DNA from 2 places in the Bradyrhizobium cosmicum genome. Region 1 is predicted to be linked to the other one. Evidence: predicted binding sites of a transcription regulator. Region 1 holds the regulator's gene; the other holds the start of a gene.
The links. Region 1 encodes LexA, which represses DNA repair genes until DNA is damaged. Its sites were predicted from a motif close to TGTTCNNNNTGTGTTCNG; they were not measured.
Positions count from the first base shown of each region.

Region 2: a site for LexA is predicted at 3,260-3,277, ahead of FNV92_RS33025 (DNA recombination protein RmuC). Genes of this name have one in related genera too.

Region 1 covers NZ_CP041656.2:3,481,850-3,490,026, forward strand. The annotation lists gene FNV92_RS16775 (ComEC/Rec2 family competence protein) at 1-2,154, shown strand, start outside; gene FNV92_RS16780 (GAF domain-containing protein) at 2,164-3,105, opposite strand; gene FNV92_RS16785 (hypothetical protein) at 3,355-3,783, opposite strand; gene FNV92_RS16790 (hypothetical protein) at 3,973-4,173, opposite strand; gene lexA (transcriptional repressor LexA) at 4,348-5,049, opposite strand; gene FNV92_RS16800 (molybdopterin molybdotransferase MoeA) at 5,226-6,437, opposite strand; gene FNV92_RS16805 (hypothetical protein) at 6,698-6,892, opposite strand; gene FNV92_RS16810 (HAD family hydrolase) at 7,041-7,670, opposite strand; gene FNV92_RS16815 (alpha-hydroxy acid oxidase) at 7,679-8,177, opposite strand, start outside.
Region 2 covers NZ_CP041656.2:6,923,047-6,931,223, forward strand. The annotation lists gene dapE (succinyl-diaminopimelate desuccinylase) at 1-607, shown strand, start outside; gene truA (tRNA pseudouridine(38-40) synthase TruA) at 733-1,470, opposite strand; gene fmt (methionyl-tRNA formyltransferase) at 1,470-2,405, opposite strand; gene def (peptide deformylase) at 2,611-3,135, opposite strand; gene FNV92_RS33025 (DNA recombination protein RmuC) at 3,309-4,508, shown strand; gene FNV92_RS33030 (AmpG family muropeptide MFS transporter) at 4,654-6,018, shown strand; gene FNV92_RS33035 (hypothetical protein) at 6,025-6,459, opposite strand; gene recR (recombination mediator RecR) at 6,486-7,088, opposite strand; gene FNV92_RS33045 (YbaB/EbfC family nucleoid-associated protein) at 7,090-7,419, opposite strand; gene FNV92_RS33050 (DNA polymerase III subunit gamma/tau) at 7,446-8,177, opposite strand, start outside.

The DNA of each region.
Region 1 (8,177 bases):
CTGCGCGAATGGGGGCGCGCCGAAGCCGGCGCCGGGCGGCTGTTGCCGTGGGTCCCCGTCGCCTTCGGCGGCGGCATCGCGCTGTACTTTGCCGCCGATCATGAGCCCGTGCTTTGGGTCGTTGCCGCGACGGCCATCGCGCTCACGCTTGGGGCGGTTCTGCTGCGGAGAAGCCGGCTGTTTGCGCCTGCGATCATGATCGCAGCGGTCGCGGCCGGCCTTGCCGCGGCGACCTGGAAGACGGCTCGCATCGCGCACACCGTGCTGGCAAAACCGCTCTATTCGGTGTCGCTGTCGGGCTTCGTCGAGACCCGCGACATCCGCGAACGCACCGATCGTTTCGTGCTGCGCGTCACCGCGATGGAGGCGCAGCGCAGCGACGTCAGGCTCGAGCGCGTGCGCCTGTCGGTGCGCAAGGGCACCGCGCCCGAGGTCGGCAGCTTCGTGCAATTGAAGGCGCGGCTGATGCCGCCGATCACGCCGGTGCGCCCTGGCAGCTACGATTTTTCCCGCGACATGTTCTTTCAGGGCATCGGCGCGTCCGGCTTCGTGATGGGCGCCATCGCGGCCTCCGTGCCGCCTGATGCTGGCGGCCTGCGGCTGCGCTATGCCGCGATCATGCAGGGCCTGCGCGATGCGATCGACGCCCGCATTCGGGCCACGCTCGACGGCGACAACCGCGCGATCGCGACCGCGCTGCTGACCGGTCGGCGCGATGCGATCACCACGCCCGTGAATGATGCGATGTTCATCTCGGGGCTCGGTCACGTGCTTTCGATCTCCGGCTACCACATGGCCGTGGTCGCCGGCGTGGTCTTCTTCGCGGTGCGTGCACTGCTCGCCTTGATCCCGGGACTGGCGGTCGGCTTTGCCATCAAGAAGTGGTCGGCGGCTGCGGCGCTCGTCGCAGCCGCGTTCTACCTGCTGCTGTCGGGGGCGGAGGTCGCGACGCAGCGCTCGTTCTTCATGACGGCTGTGGTCCTGATCGCGGTGATGGTCGATAGGCGCGCCATCACCTTCCGCACGCTGGCGGTGGCCGCGTTGATCGTGCTGGCGGTGGCGCCGGAGTCGCTGGTTCATCCCAGTTTTCAGATGTCGTTCGCGGCAACGCTCGGGCTGGTGGCGCTGGTGCAGATCGGCATGCCGAACCTGTTTGCCTCGCCCGATCATTCGGCGACGGCGCGCATCGCGATGTGGGGCGGCCGCGAGATTGCGATGCTGTTCCTGGCCTCGCTGATCGCGGGGCTTGCGACCACGCCCTATGCCGCCTTTCACTTCCACCGCGTCACTCCCTACGGTGTGCTCGCCAATCTCGGGGCAATGCCGGTGGTCTCGGCGCTGGTGATGCCGGCGGGACTGCTCGGACTCATTGCGGCGCCGTTCGGACTCGATGGTGTGTTCTGGTGGCTGATGGGGATCGGCATCGACTGGATGATTGCGGTGTCGCGCTGGGTGGCGGCGTTGCCGGGCGCGATCGGCCGCATCCCGGCTTTCGGCATTGCGCCGCTGATCGCGGCCAGCCTCGGGATCATTGTGATGGGCCTGCTGCGCACGCCGCTGCGCTGGTCGGGCGGGCTGCTGCTGTTGGCCGCGATCGCCTGGGGGCTATCCGTTCGGCAACCTGACATTCTCATCGCCGGTGACGGCCAGAGCGTTGCGGTGCGGGGCAGGGACGGACACCTGCATCTGATCCGGGCGAGCAAGGACAGCTTTCTGTTGAAGGAGTGGCTGGCGGCCGACGCCGATCCGCGCGGCGCCGGCGGCGCCTCGCTCAGCGACGGCGTGTCCTGCGACGAGTCAGGCTGCGTGACGCCGCTTGCCGACGGCCGGCTGGTCGCGCTGGCATTGCGCATCGATGCGCTTGCGGACGATTGCAGCCGCGCCGCGCTGGTGGTGACGGCTCGGCCCGCGCCCCCGGATTGCGCGGCGATGGTGGTCGATCGGCAGCGTCTTTCGGCCCAGGGCGCGCTCGCACTGACACAGCGAGGGGATGGTTTTGCGGTTCAGGCGATGAAGGCGAGGGGCACTGACCGCCCGTGGTCGCCGGCGACCGCCGGTGAGGCTGATTTCGGCGCGAGCCTCGCGCCGCAGGCGGCAGCTCCCCGCAACCGGGACGCGACGCCGTCGGAGGCGGACTTGCAGGCCGAGGACTGATCGGACGGGTTACAGGTACCAAGCCAGCACGGCATCGAGCCCCGTGCTCCCGATCACCGGCAGGGCCACCATCTGGCTCAGCCCAGCTGTGCGGGCCTGAGCTGCCGCGATCGAGCCGTCATGCGCGAGGTCGTCATTGAGCGCGGGCATGCCGGTGGCCCAGGCGCCGCCGATGCTGCCGTCGCCGTGAGCGATGGATTTATCCGCATAGAGCGCGGCGAGGTCGGTCTGAGCGCTGCAATCGCCGGCGCGAAACACCAGCGCCGAGCGGGCCTCGTTCGGGACCCAGATCTCGAAGCGTCGCGCGATCGGCGTGGCCTGGGCCGAGAGGAAGGTCAGCACCCAGGTCTGATCGGTGCCGGTCCGGTAGGGCACGCCGACACCGAGATTGATCCCGACCTTGGCGGCGTCCTCCCAGCGCAGGAAGCTCTTGGCGTCGTGCAAATCCTTGATGATCAGCGGCAGGTCGGCTTTCCAGGTGCGGCCGGGCAGGCCGAAGCCGCGCGGAAACCGGGTGTGGCGGGAGTTAAACTCGAACATCTCCGCCGCGCCGTAATAGCCGTCGACCAGCCCCATCTCGTGGGACATTTGAGCGTCGTTGTGCCAAAGCTCGATTGCGCCGACATGTGCCTCGTCGTCACCGCAGAACAGCACCATGACGGCTTGCAGGAATTCGCCGGCGAATACCGGCACGGCCACGCCGCAGGTGAGGCCGGCTGCGAGCGCCTGATCCGTCCGCTTGAAGTAGGAATTCGCGAATTTGGTGAGGATCACGGGATGGCCGCAGGCCCAGGCCTTGCCGGGAAGGCCCTCGTCATACCCGAAACGCAGATCTTCGCTGGCGGCCTTGAACGCGGATAGCCCTTCGCTGTAGAGGCCGCCGCCGAATTTCAGCCGCATGCGCGTCCGGTCGGGCACCCAGAGTTCAACGACGCGAATGAAGGTCTTCATCGAACGTGCCCGCCTCCAAGAGCCAAGACACCAGCCGGGACACCAACCGGAACAGCATCGGCCATTTGCTTGCGGAACGGACGTTCAAAATTCAGGCAGGACCGCGCAAACTTCGTGCGGCGGAGAGGGATGGTGGGCTGGCTTCGCCGTTTCGGGTTCTGGAGACGCAAACCAATCCGTGTCGCCGGCCTCGGCCGGCGATGGCGATTTCAATCCCGTGTCCCGACTCGAAGGCCGGGGATGGCTGCGTTAGCCGATCGGCAGGCGGGTGATGGTCGGTCGGCCGTTGGCGTTGGACTGCGGCTTGTTCTCGCCAGGGGGCTGTGTCACCGGCAGTTGCAGCACGGTCGCGTGCTGGCCTTCGACGAGCTGCGTCACCAGCACGTATTTGCCGTCGGGGAATTCGATCGCGTCATGATGACGGTCGGGAATGTGTGGATCGATCTTGCCGAACTTGCCGACGCGGGAGTTTACGGTGCGCGTCCAGATCCAGCGATTGTCGTAGCGGACGTTGTCGGCGAAGGCGAGCTCCGTTCCCGGCAGCAGGCAGACCGCAACGGTCGGATCAGCTGCGGAGGCAAAGCCGCGCGTCGAGGTGCCGCGGAAGGTTGTCGAGACGATCGTCTCGCCGATTTCCGCGGGACGCGATGCGACGGCATGCAGGCTGTAGTCACACATCGGGATGCTCCTCATGCAAGATAGCAGCCCGCGCCTCTTCTGAGGCGGAGGCCTCTATCAGAGTGGAAGCACCAAGCGTCTGCCCGGTTGTAGGCAAATCTGCGGCTCGCCGCCGCAGGCCGCGATCACATTATCTTTTTCGACCGCGCTGGGAACAATGCCTGTTGCCGTGCATTCCGGCCGCGCGTGTCAGCGCCCCGCAGGCGCCGACCAGCCCGAATACTGCCAGCCCGGCTGCGACGGCTGCTCCACCGCGTTGCGTGCATTTCTGACTTGTTCGCTCACGGCGTTGTCCTTGCGGACGTGGTGCCGCGCTTGTGCGGCAACGGCCTGCGACGCTGATGCTGCGACCAGCGCCGCCGTGACTGCGCTTATGATGATCTTGCGCATGACTTCTCCTCGACTCTTCAAGGCCGCACAGCGATGAGTGCTTCGTGCGGCGTGTCGAGGATGTAGCGCCGGAGGAGGGGGCGGATAATCTGCGCGAAACCAGAAGGACTATCCAGCGGGAGCGGACAATCGTCCGCTCCAGTCGTTGACCGCGATCGCTGATCGCGGACGGGTCTAGTATTTCCGGTAAAGCCCGATCAGCTTGCCCTGGATCTTCACCCGGTTGGGCGGCAGGATGCGCACTTCATAGGCCGCATTGGCGGGCTCGAGAGCGATCGAGGCGCCGCGGCGGCGGAAGCGCTTGAGCGTCGCTTCCTCGTCGTCAATCAATGCCACGACGATATCGCCGGTGTCGGCGCTCTCGTTGCGCTGGATCAGCGCCATGTCGCCGTCGAGGATGCCGGCCTCGACCATAGAATCGCCGCGCACTTCCAGCGCGTAATGCTCGCCCGAGCCGAGCATGTCAGGCGGTACACTGATGGTGTGGCTGCGGGTCTGCAACGCCTCTATCGGCGTACCGGCGGCGATCCGGCCCATGACCGGTACCGCGACGGGACGCTCGCCCTCGTCGGCGGGCGGGCTGGAGGTGGTGCGTACCTTGCCGAGATTGCCCTCGATGACGCTCGGCGTGAAGCCGCGGCGGCTGCCGGCGGCGGCCTGAAGCTCGGGAAGCTTGATCACCTCGATGGCGCGGGCGCGGTTCGGCAGCCGGCGGATGAAGCCGCGCTCCTCGAGCGCGGTGATCAAGCGATGGATGCCCGATTTCGAGCGCAGATCGAGCGCGTCCTTCATCTCGTCGAAGGAGGGCGGCACGCCGCTTTCCTTCAGCCGTTCGCTGATGAATCGCAGAAGCTCGTATTGTTTGCGCGTTAACATCTCGACCAAAATCCCCCGGTTGATGTCGTCCGATTCCGAGACGCTGAATTCAGCAGTAAGCCGCTACATGCTCGAAACAAATCATGAACGGACACTATATGTTCGATACATGTTCCGCAACTGCTTAATTTACCGTGAACGCCGCAGAGTTCGCGGAACGCATGCGAACGAGGCGGTCAGACGGGCAGTCGCAACACCTCGCAGGGCGCGCCGGATTCGGCCTTCGGCGCGAACGGCGCGCGCACGAGAAGTGCCTGTGCTGCAGCGAGATTCGAAAGCAGCGAGGAATCCTGGTCATCGACGGGAATGGCAGCGAGCGTGCCGTCATCACGCAGCTCGAGGCGTGCGCGCAGATAATCCTCGCGCTGGTCATTGGCGCGGACGTCGCGGCCGAGCACCGCGCGCTCGCGGCGGTGATGAATCACCGAGCGGCCCGACAGCGCACGAATCAGCGGTACCATGAACAGGAAGCCGCACACGTAGGATGACACGGGGTTGCCGGGCAGGCCGATCACGCGCATCGCCCCGAGCCGGCCGTTCATCATCGGCTTGCCCGGCCGCATAGCGATCTTCCAGAACGCCATCGAGACGCCTTCGTCCCGCAGCGCCTGCTGGACCAGATCATGGTCGCCGACCGAGGCGCCGCCGGTCGTGATCAGGATATCGGCGCCACTCTCGCGGGCGCGCCGGATGCCGGCGGTGGTCGCTGCAAGCGTGTCGGCGGCAATACCGAGGTCGATTGTGTCGGCGCCTTCGCTGCGGGCGAGCGCATGCAGGGCGTAGCCGTTGGAATAGACGATCTGGCCGGGACCCGGCGCGCTGCCCGGCATCACCAGCTCGTCGCCGGTGGCGAGGATGGCGACCTTCGGACGGCGGCGGACGGGCAAATGCGGGTGATTCATGCCGGCGGCGAGCGCGAGGTCGCGCTCGGTGAGGCGGGCCCCCTTGCGCAACAGCACGTCTCCTTCCGAGAAGTCGACGCCGGCGGGACGGATGTGACGCCCGGTCACGGCGGCTTCCCTGATCGTGACGCGCTTGCCCTCGGCAACCGTATCCTCCTGGATCACGACGGCGTCGGCACCATCAGGAACGACGCCCCCGGTGAAGATCCGCACCGCTTCGCCGGCGCTGACCGTTCCCGCAAACGGCCGGCCCGCCGCGACCTCGCCGATCACTTTCAGTTGGGAATCGATCTTCGCCGCATCGGCCGCGCGCACCGCATAGCCGTCCATCGCCGACATTGCCTGCGGCGGCTGCGTCCGCAGCGCGGCGATATCGCGCGCGAGCACACGGTGAAAGGCCTGGCCGAGGGCGACCGCTTCCTCGGCCAGAGGCTCTGCACCCGCCAGCACGGACGCAAGCGCATCGGAAACCGGCATCAAGGCCACGGGTCAGACTCCTGCGAGCACGTTCTGCAAATCGGCGGCGAGAGTTCTAGCTGAGTGCAGGCGCGGAGGCAAAACAGCGATGGCGCAGGATGACTTATCCTGCGCCGTCTGACTTGCGGGCGAAGGGGAACGTCAACGAAGGATAGACGTCAGCTCCGCCGCTGCATGATCCGAGAGGCGAGACAGAGCGGCACCAGCGTGGCGATGGCAAATACGAGAATCGCACGCACGAGAAGGGCGAGTGCCACGGCCAGTGTCGATCACGTCCCCGGCTGCCTGCGCGGACTGACATCCGGCGCGGCGGCGCCCTGGTCCCTGTCGGGCATCGGGTCGGCCTGGGCTTTCAGGTCGGCGGCCTTGCTGATCAGTTTTGCGGAGAGGTCAGAGTCCGAGGTGGTTCTGGCGAATTTCATCAACAGGGAGGCCTGCTTGGTGAGGTAGGTTTTGCCCAGCACGATGATAAGTCCGATCCCAAATTCCCAACAGACTCATGAGTCCGCGAGCGGGCATTCGTTCCGGGATCTGCGTATAAAATTGCACAGAGGGTTTTGGTTCCGCATTGCCAGCTGAAATTGTTCGGGGAATTGGCCGTTTGCTTCTGCGTCAGATCCCGAGCGCCCTCAGTGCGTTGCCGACATCCGTCGCCGAGGTGACGTGTACGGCGGTCAGGCCGCATGCCCTGGCTCCCTCGATGTTCTCGGCGAGATCGTCGAAGAACACGATCCGGCTCGCCGGCACGCCCATTGCCGCCACGACATGGTCGAAGGCCTCCGCATCCGGCTTGCGCAGGCCGATACTGGACGACAGGTACACTTCGCGGAAATGGTCGAGCAGGCCGGCATACTCTTTCGAGAAATAGTCCACATGCGGCCGGTTGGTATTGGAGAAGGCGTAGAGCGGCAACTGCTTCGCCGCGCGCGGCAACAGCTCGGCGATGTCAGGCATCTCGCCGGCGAAGATCGCGTTCCAGCCCTCGAGGAACTGCGCATCCGAGATGCCGATCCCGAGCGACGAGCGCAGCGAGGCGAAGTAGTCCTCGTCGCTGATCTTGCCGACCTCGTGCAGCCGGTAGGCTTCGTCGCGCACATAGCGCGCGACGATCGCTTCGGGCGGGCAGCCGGCATGTCCCGCCCAGCAGGCGATCGCCTTGGAGAAGTCGATGTCCAGCACGACGCGCCCGAGATCGAACAGAAGCGCGTCCGCGCTGCCGGGAGAGAGCGAGTTCACCTGCATCCTTTCACTCAGTAGCGATACGGATCGTGGTCGAACAGCGGGAACGCGCTGAACACGCTCGGCGCATTGGTTGCGGTGGCCTGATGCAGGCAGGACTTGTCGACTTCGGCGAACGAGGTGGCGCCGAGCAGGCCGAGGCAGCGCAGCACCTCGTCCTCCAGCAGTTCCAGCATCCGCGTCACGCCGGCCTCGCCGTTGGCCGCCAAGGCCCAGCATTGCAGCCGGCCGATGCCGACCACGTCGGCACCCGCCGCGATCGCCTTGACGATGTCGGTGCCACGGCAGAATCCGCCGTCGACCATGATTTTGGCGCGGCCCTTCACGGCATCGATGATCTCCGGGAGCACATGCATGGCGCCGCGGCCGTGATCGAGCTGGCGGCCGCCATGATTGGAGACGTAGATCCACTCGACGCCGTGATCGACCGCGATCCGGGCGTCCTCAGCGGTGGCGATGCCCTTGAGGATCAGCGGAATTTTGAATCTGTCCTTGACCATCTTCACGGTC
Region 2 (8,177 bases), 3.4 Mb from region 1:
CCGTGGCTCGCAATCCGGCACGCTCGTCGTCGACGGCGTGCAGGGCCATGTCGCCTATCCGCATCGCGCCTCCAACCCGGTGCCGGACATCTCGCGATTGATCGTTGCCATCAGCGACGAGCCGCTCGACCATGGCAGCGCGCAGTTCCAGGCCTCGAATCTCGAATTCACCTCGGTCGACGTCGGCAACAAGGCCAACAACGTCATCCCCGGCGAGGCCCGCGCAAAGTTCAACATCCGCTACAACGACAACCACACGCAAGCGAGCCTGCGCGAGTTGGTCGAGACGCGACTGACCAAAGCCTGCGGCAATCGCATCAAGGCCCGCATCATCTGGGAGCCGTCGAATTCCAACGTGTTCGTCACCAAGCCCGGCCCGTTCACCGAGCTCGCGGTCTCCGCGATCGAGGAGGTGACGGGCCGCAAGCCGGAGCTGTCGACCTCAGGCGGCACCTCGGATGCGCGCTTCATCTCGAGCTATTGCCCGGTGATCGAGTTCGGCCTGGTCGGCCAGACCATGCATCAGGTCGACGAACGCGTGCCGGTGAAGGATCTGGAGACGCTGACGCAGGTGTACCGGGGGATACTGACGCGGTATTTTGGGTAGGCGCCGTTCTCGCCAAACATTCCGCCGTCATGCCCGGGCTTGTCCCGGGCATCCACGTCTTAGCCGCCGCCAAAAAGGAAGAACGTGGAAGGCCGGGACAAGCCCGGCCATGACGCCTGTGTGCCCTAGTAGTCCACCTTCACCAGGTACAGCCCGTCCGGCGGCGCGACGATGCCGCAGGCGGCGCGGTTGCGGGCTGCCAGTGCTGCGGAGAGATCGTCCGCGGTCCAGCGCCCCTCGCCGACCCACACCAGTGATCCCACCATTGAGCGCACCTGGCTGTGCAGGAACGAGCGCGCCGAGGTGACGATGGTGATCTCGCGGCCATCACGCAGCACGTCGAGCTGGTCGAGCGTCTTCTCCGGCGATTTGGCCTGGCACTCGGTGTCGCGAAAGGTCGTGAAATCGTGCTTGCCGAGCAGGCGCCGTGCCGCCGCATGCATCGCATCGGCATCGAGCTTGCGCGGCACGCGCCAGGCGTGGCCGATGTCGAGGGCGAGGTTGGCCCGGGTGTTGACGATGCGGTAGCGGTAGTGGCGCTTGATGGCCGAGAAGCGCGCCTCGAAGCTGTCAGGCACGATCTCGGCCTCCAGCACCGCGATCGGATGCGGGCGCAGATGGGCGTTGAGACCATCGCGAAAACGGCCGGGCGGAAACTGCTTCTCGATGTCGACATGCGCGACCTGGCCGCGCGCATGCACGCCGGCATCGGTGCGGCCGGCACCGTGCACGCGCAGATCCACACCGGTCATCGCCTTCACCGCCGCCTCCAGCGCGCCCTGCACCGACGGTAGCGTGTCCTGCACCTGCCAGCCGAAGAACGGCGCGCCGTCATATTCGATGGTGAGCTTGTAGCGGGGCATCAGGCCAGCCGCATCGGCGGCTTCAGCGGCACCCCGCGCAGGAAGTCTGTGGCCTGCATCTGCGCCTTGCCCTCGCGCTGCAGCTCAAGGATGCGAATCGCTCCCTCGCCGCAGGCGATGGTGAGCTGGTCGTCGAGCACCTCGCCCGGCGCGCCCGATCCCTTGGCCAGCTCGCAGCGCAGGATCTTGATACGCGCATTCTCGCTCACGCCCGCAAGCTCGGCCCAGGCGCCGGGAAACGGCGACAGGCCGTGGATGTGGCGCAGCACGGCGTGCGCCGGCCTGGTCCAGTCGATCCGCGCTTCGGCCTTGTCGATCTTGGCGGCATAGGTGACGCCGTCTTCGCTCTGCTTGCTGAGCTGGAGGCCGCCGCGTGCGAGCGCGGCCATCGCCCGCACCATCAGATCGGCACCGAGGCGCGAGAGGCGATCGTGCAGATCGGCCGCCGTCATGGCGTCGGTGATGGCAAGGCGTTCGGCCATGGCGACGTCGCCGGTGTCGAGCCCGACATCCATCTTCATCACCATCACGCCGCTCTCGGCGTCGCCGGCCATGATGGCGCGGTTGATGGGCGCGGCACCGCGCCAGCGCGGCAGCAGCGAGGCGTGCAGATTGTAGCAGCCGAGCTTTGGCGCATCGAGGATCGCCTGCGGCAGGATCATGCCATAGGCGACGACGACGGCGGCATCGGCATCGAAGGCGCGAAATTCGGCGAGCGCTTCCGGCGTCTTCAGCGTCTTCGGCGTCAACACGGGAACGCCGAGCTTTCGCGCGGCTTCTTCAACCGGGGTCGGCTGCAATTGCAGGCCGCGCCGCCCGCCCGGCTTCGGCGCGCGGGTGTAGACGGCGACGATCTCGTGGCCGTGCCCGACCAGCTCGAGCAGCGTCGGCACGGAGAAATCGGGCGTGCCCATGAAGATCAGGCGGAGGGGCATGACAAGGACTCGATGCGTTCCCTCCCCCCTTGCGGGGGAGGGCTAGGGAGAGGGGTGCCACACGACGCGCTCTCTCGGTTTGAGCACGGACAGGTTCTTCGCCCCGGTTAGACCTTTTGCTGGGCTACCCCTCTCCCCCACCCTCCCCCGCAAGGGGGGAGGGAGCGCATGGGAGTTTGCGGCAGCACCGGCACTTACAAACGACTTACTCCGCGCGCTTGGCGGCTTTCTCGAACTTCTTGATGACGCGGTCGCGCTTGAGCTTCGAAAGATAGTCGACGAACAGGACGCCGTTGAGATGGTCGATCTCGTGCTGGATGCAGGTGGCATAGAGGCCTTCGGCATCCTCCTCGTGCACCTTGCCGTCCAGATCAGTGAAGCGCACGCGCACCTTGGCGGGCCGTTCGACCTCCTCGTAATATTCAGGGATCGACAGGCAGCCTTCCTCGTAGACCGAGAGTTCCTCGGACGAGGCAATGACTTCCGGATTGATGAAGACGCGCGGAAGCGGCTTGGTCTCGCCGTTCTCGTCGCGCTTGGCGAGGTCCATGGTGATCAGCCGCAGCGGCTGCGCGATCTGGATCGCCGCGAGCCCGATGCCGGGCGCGTCGTACATGGTCTCGAACATGTCGTCGGCAAGCTTGCGGATCTCGGCCGTGACCTTCTCGATCGGCTTGGAGACCAGACGCAACTGCTTGTCGGGCAGGATGATGATTTCTCTGAGGGCCATGGCCGCGATTTAAGCCGCGCGCCGGATGCGGTCAATGCGGCTGGGGAACTCCGTTAACCCTTCGCTAACCATAAAACTTCAGGTTTCGTTAACCATGAAAATTAACGGGGCATTTACCTCGGAATGTTCGCTATTCGTTCGTGCGGCCCTCCGAATCGGCTAGAAGGACAGACATGAACGAGATCATTTTCGTGGCTGGCGACTGGCCGGTTCGTGCCATCGACGCGCTAATCGGCTTCGGCGCCCTTGTCCTCATCCTGCTGGTGGCGATCGCCGTCGTGATCGCGCGCTCGGCGCGGCGCGGCGCGGAACTCGCGATGGCGCATGCCATCCGCGCCGACGAGCTCGAGGAGCGCCTCTCCCAGGTGCTGCATGCCCAGAGCGAGGCCTCGGGCCGGGTCGACGCCATGAGCCAGGCGCTGGCCGGCCGCCAGGCCGACATGGCGCGGGCGGTCAACGAGCGGCTGGATTCGGTGACCCATCGCGTCGGCCAGTCCATGGAAAACACCACTCGCAACACCATGGAGAGCCTGCGCGCGCTGCACGAGCGGCTCGGCATCATCGACAACGCGCACAAGAACCTCACCGACCTCACCACACAGGTGACGACCTTGCGCGATGTGCTCGCCAACAAGCAGTCGCGCGGCGCCTTCGGCCAGGCGCGGATGGAGGCGATCGTCCAGGATGGTCTGCCAAAAGCCGCCTACGAATTCCAGTTCACGCTTTCGACGGGCAAGCGGCCCGATTGCGTAGTGTTCCTGCCCGACCAGCGCCCGCTCTGCATCGACGCGAAATTCCCGCTGGAGGCGATGACCGCGCTGCACGACGCCCGCAGCGACGAGGAGAAGCGGATCGCCACGCAGCGGCTGCGCAGCGACGTGATGAAGCATGTCAGCGATATCGCCGAAAAATATCTCGTCACCGGCGAGACCCAGGAGATGGCGCTGATGTTCGTGCCGTCGGAATCGGTCTACGCCGAGATCCACGACGGCTTCGACGACATCATCCAGAAGGCCTATCGCGCCCGTGTGGTGCTGGTGTCGCCGTCGCTGTTGATGCTGGCGATCCAGGTGATGCAGCAGATCATGAAAGACGCGCGCATGCGCGATGCCGCCGACCAGATCCGCACCGAGGTGATCAAGCTCGGCGACGACCTCGGACGCCTGCGCGACCGCGTGACGAAGCTGCAGAAGCACTTCGCCGACGCGAATGAGGACGTTCGCCAGATTTTGATCTCTGCGGACAAGATCGAGAAACGCGCCGGGCGGATCGAGGAACTCGATTTCAGCAAGACCGACGCGCCCGAAGGCCCGCATCTGGTGGCGACCGGTGCGCCGGAACTGTTTCCGAGGAAGCTCCAGGCGGGGGAGTGACGCCGCGTCGTCATGGCCGGGCTTGTCCCGGCCATCCACGAACTTTTTAGCGGCACCAAGAACGTGGATGCCCGGGACAAGCCCGGGCATGACGAGCATTGTGGTGGCAGAGGCATCGCCCCCCAGAATCTGCTAACACCTCCTCATGAACGCACCCGACGCGACGTCCCCTGCCATCACCGACGCCCCCGCCACGTCGTGGCGCGACAGCCTGGCCGTTTACCTGCAGCCGCGCGTGCTGATCGTGCTGTTCCTCGGCTTCTCCTCGGGGCTGCCGCTGGCGCTGTCGGGCTCGACGCTGCTGGTGTGGATGCGGGAGGCGGGGGTCGATCTCGGGACGATCGGGCTGTTCGCCCTCGTCGGTACGCCCTACACGCTGAAATTCCTCTGGGCGCCGCTGGTGGATGCGCTGCATGTGCCGCTGTTCACGCGCGCGTTCGGGCGGCGACGCGGCTGGCTGCTGTTCTCGCAGCTATTGCTGATCGTCGCGATCCTGCTGCTGGCGCTGACCGATCCCGCGCGTTCGCCGTTCTATGTCGCGCTCGGCGCGCTGCTGGTCGCCACGATGTCGTCGACGCAGGATATCGTAGTCGACGCCTTCCGCGTCGAAAGCCTCCCCGAGAGCGAACAAGCCGCCGGCATGGCATCCTATGTCGCGGCCTACCGGATCGGCATGCTGGTCTCGACTGCGGGCGCGCTGTTCATCGTCTCGGGCTTCGAGAGCACCGGCATTCCGCGCACCTCGGCCTGGATGTGGGGCTATGTGGTGATGGCGGCGATGGTGCTGATCGGCACGGTCACCGCGCTGGCCGCGACCGAGCCCGAGCAATCGGCGCGGGCCGAGGCGGCGACCCAAACCGGGACCGCGTTCGCGCGCGTGCTACACGCCGCGATCGGTGCCTTCTCGGAATTTCTGGCGCGCAAGGACGCGCTTGCCGCGCTCGCCTTCGTCGTGCTGTTCAAGTTCACCGACGCGTTTTCCGGCACCATGACCGCGCCGTTCGTGATCGACCTCGGCTTCTCCCGCAACGATTATGCGGCGATCGTGAAGGGCGTGGGCCTCGCCGCGACGCTGATCGGCGGCTTTGCCGGCGGCTTCCTGGCCCGGCGCTACCCGCTGGCGACGTGCCTGTGGATCGGCGGCGTGGTGCAGGCTCTCGCGAACCTCTCTTTTTCATGGCTCGCCTTTATCGGCACCAGCCAATGGGCGCTCGCCTTCGCCATCACTTGCGAGAACTTCACCAGCGCCATCGGCACCGTGATCTTCGTCGCCTATCTCTCCGCGCTGTGCCAGAACCCGCTGCACACGGCGACGCAATATGCGCTGCTCACCGCGCTCGCGGCCGTGGGACGCACCTATCTGTCGTCAGTCGCCGGCTATGTCGCCAAGGCGACCGGCTGGCCGCTGTTCTTCGTGATCTGCGTGCTGGTGGCGATCCCGAGCCTGATCCTGCTGACATGGCTGCAGAAGCGCAGGCATTTTGAGGCGCTGGGGCCGGTAAGGGTGTAGCGCCCCCTACTGCTTCTTGATGATGCTCCACTTCGTGACCACGGCTTCGCTCATCTGGCCGGGATCGCTGGCACAGGCGACCTCGTCGACCTTGATCGAGATTTCCTTGCCGACGAACGTCTTCAGCTGCGCGGCCTGGGCATCGCCGCTCGGAACGAGCTGGAACGTCTCCGGCCCCGTCTCGAGATTGCAGAGCCCGCTCGGCGGCGGCAGGCGGCGCGGCTCGGAGGTGATCTGGTAGGTCGCGATTCGCTTGCCGGCGTTCTTGACGTCGCGCACCTTCATTGCGTTCAACTCGCCCGAGAGCACGTCTCCGGTGTTGATCGGCTTGCCGGGCTTTGACGGCGGCGGAGCTTCGTCGCCCTGCGCGGAGAGCGCCGGGGTCGCCAGCAGCGTCATCGTCGCGACCAAAGCCAATCGTGTGGCGAATCGTTTCGTCATGTCGTCCGTTCCGTAGGTCTGGATGGCTAGAACAAGGTTCGCTGCCGCATCGCGGCCGATAGCGTACCTTCGTCAAGATAATCAAGCTCGCCACCGACCGGCACACCGTGCGCCAGCCGGGTTACTTTTACGTTGGCGTCCTGAAGCAGGTCGGTGATGTAATGCGCCGTGGTCTGGCCGTCGACCGTGGCATTCAGCGCCAGGATGACTTCGTGCACTTCGGCCGCATGTGCACGCGCGACCAGCGCGTCGATGGTGAGGTCCTGCGGACCGACGCCGTCGAGCGGCGACAAGGTCGCGCCCAGCACATGGTAGCGCCCCTGAGTCGCATTGGCCCGCTCTAGCGCCCAGAGATCGGCGACGTCGGCGACGACGACGATGATGGCGGGATCGCGCCGCGGATCGGTGCAGACCGTGCAGGGATTCTGCGTGTCGATGTTGCCGCAGGTCTTGCAGACCTGGACCTTGTCGAGCGCGACCTGCAGGGCGGAGGTCAGCGGCATCATCAGCGCTTCGCGCTTCTTGATCAGATGCAATGCCGCACGCCGCGCGGAGCGCGGGCCGAGGCCCGGCAGCCGTGCGAGAAGCTGGACCAGCCGCTCGATTTCGGGACCCGCAACAGCGCCCATATTACTGGCCGAACAGCCCCGACAGGCCCGGCGGCAGGCCGAGCCCGCCGGTGAGCGACTGCATCTTCTCCTGCACCGCCGTCTCCGCCTTGCGGCGGGCATCGCCAAGCGCGGTGACGAGCAGGTCTTCCAGCACCTCGCGCTCTTCCGCCTTCATCAGCGAGGGATCGATCTTGATGCCCTTCACGTCCATCTTCGCGGTCATGCGCACGGCGACGAGACCGCCGCCGGAGATGCCCTCGACTTCCACATTGGCGAGCGCGTCCTGCATCTCCTGCATCTTGGATTGCAGTTGCGCCGCCTGCTTCATCATGCCGAGAAAGTCAGCCATTGGTGTTCGTCCTTGGAAAGGTCGGCTCAGAGATCGTCGTCGGCTTCGGAACCGTCGGGCGGATCGTCACTGCCATAGTCCGCGTTAATATTGGATTCCGGCGTCTCGGGGGCAAGCCTGCGGACCTCGACGACCTTTGCACCGGGGAAGCGCGACAGCACCTCCTGCACGCGCGGATCGGCCTCGGCGGTGCGCGCATGTTCCTGCTTCGCCGCCTGGTTCACCGAACGCAGCGTAGGCTGGCCCTGCTCGTTGGAGACGATTACGGTCCAGCGCCGGCCGGTCCACAACTCGAACTTGCGCGCGAGCTCGGTGATCATGGTCTTGGAGGCGTTGGGCTCGAGCGCGACTTCGAGCCGGCCCTCCTCGAAACGGACGAGGCGCATGTCGGATTCGAGCGCGCTCTTGGTCATGAGGTCGCGCCTCTGCCCGGCGAGCGCGACCAGCTGGGTAAAGCTCGTGACGCGGAGCACGGGCGCGGCGGCCTGCGGATCCGGCGCGGGCGCCGCCATCTGCGGCCGGGCCGCACCGCCGCCGAACGACGACGACGAGGTCGGCATGCGAACCGGCGCCGCAGAGGCAACGGGCGCCGACGGCGCGCTGCGCGCGGCACTGCCGCCGCTCACGACCGGCGAGCCGCCGCCGTTCTGCTCCAGCATCCTGAGGGCTTCATCGGGCGTCGGCAGATCGGCGACATAGGCGATGCGGACCAGCACCATCTCGGCGGCCGCCGCGGGGCGCGTCGCGGCCTGCACTTC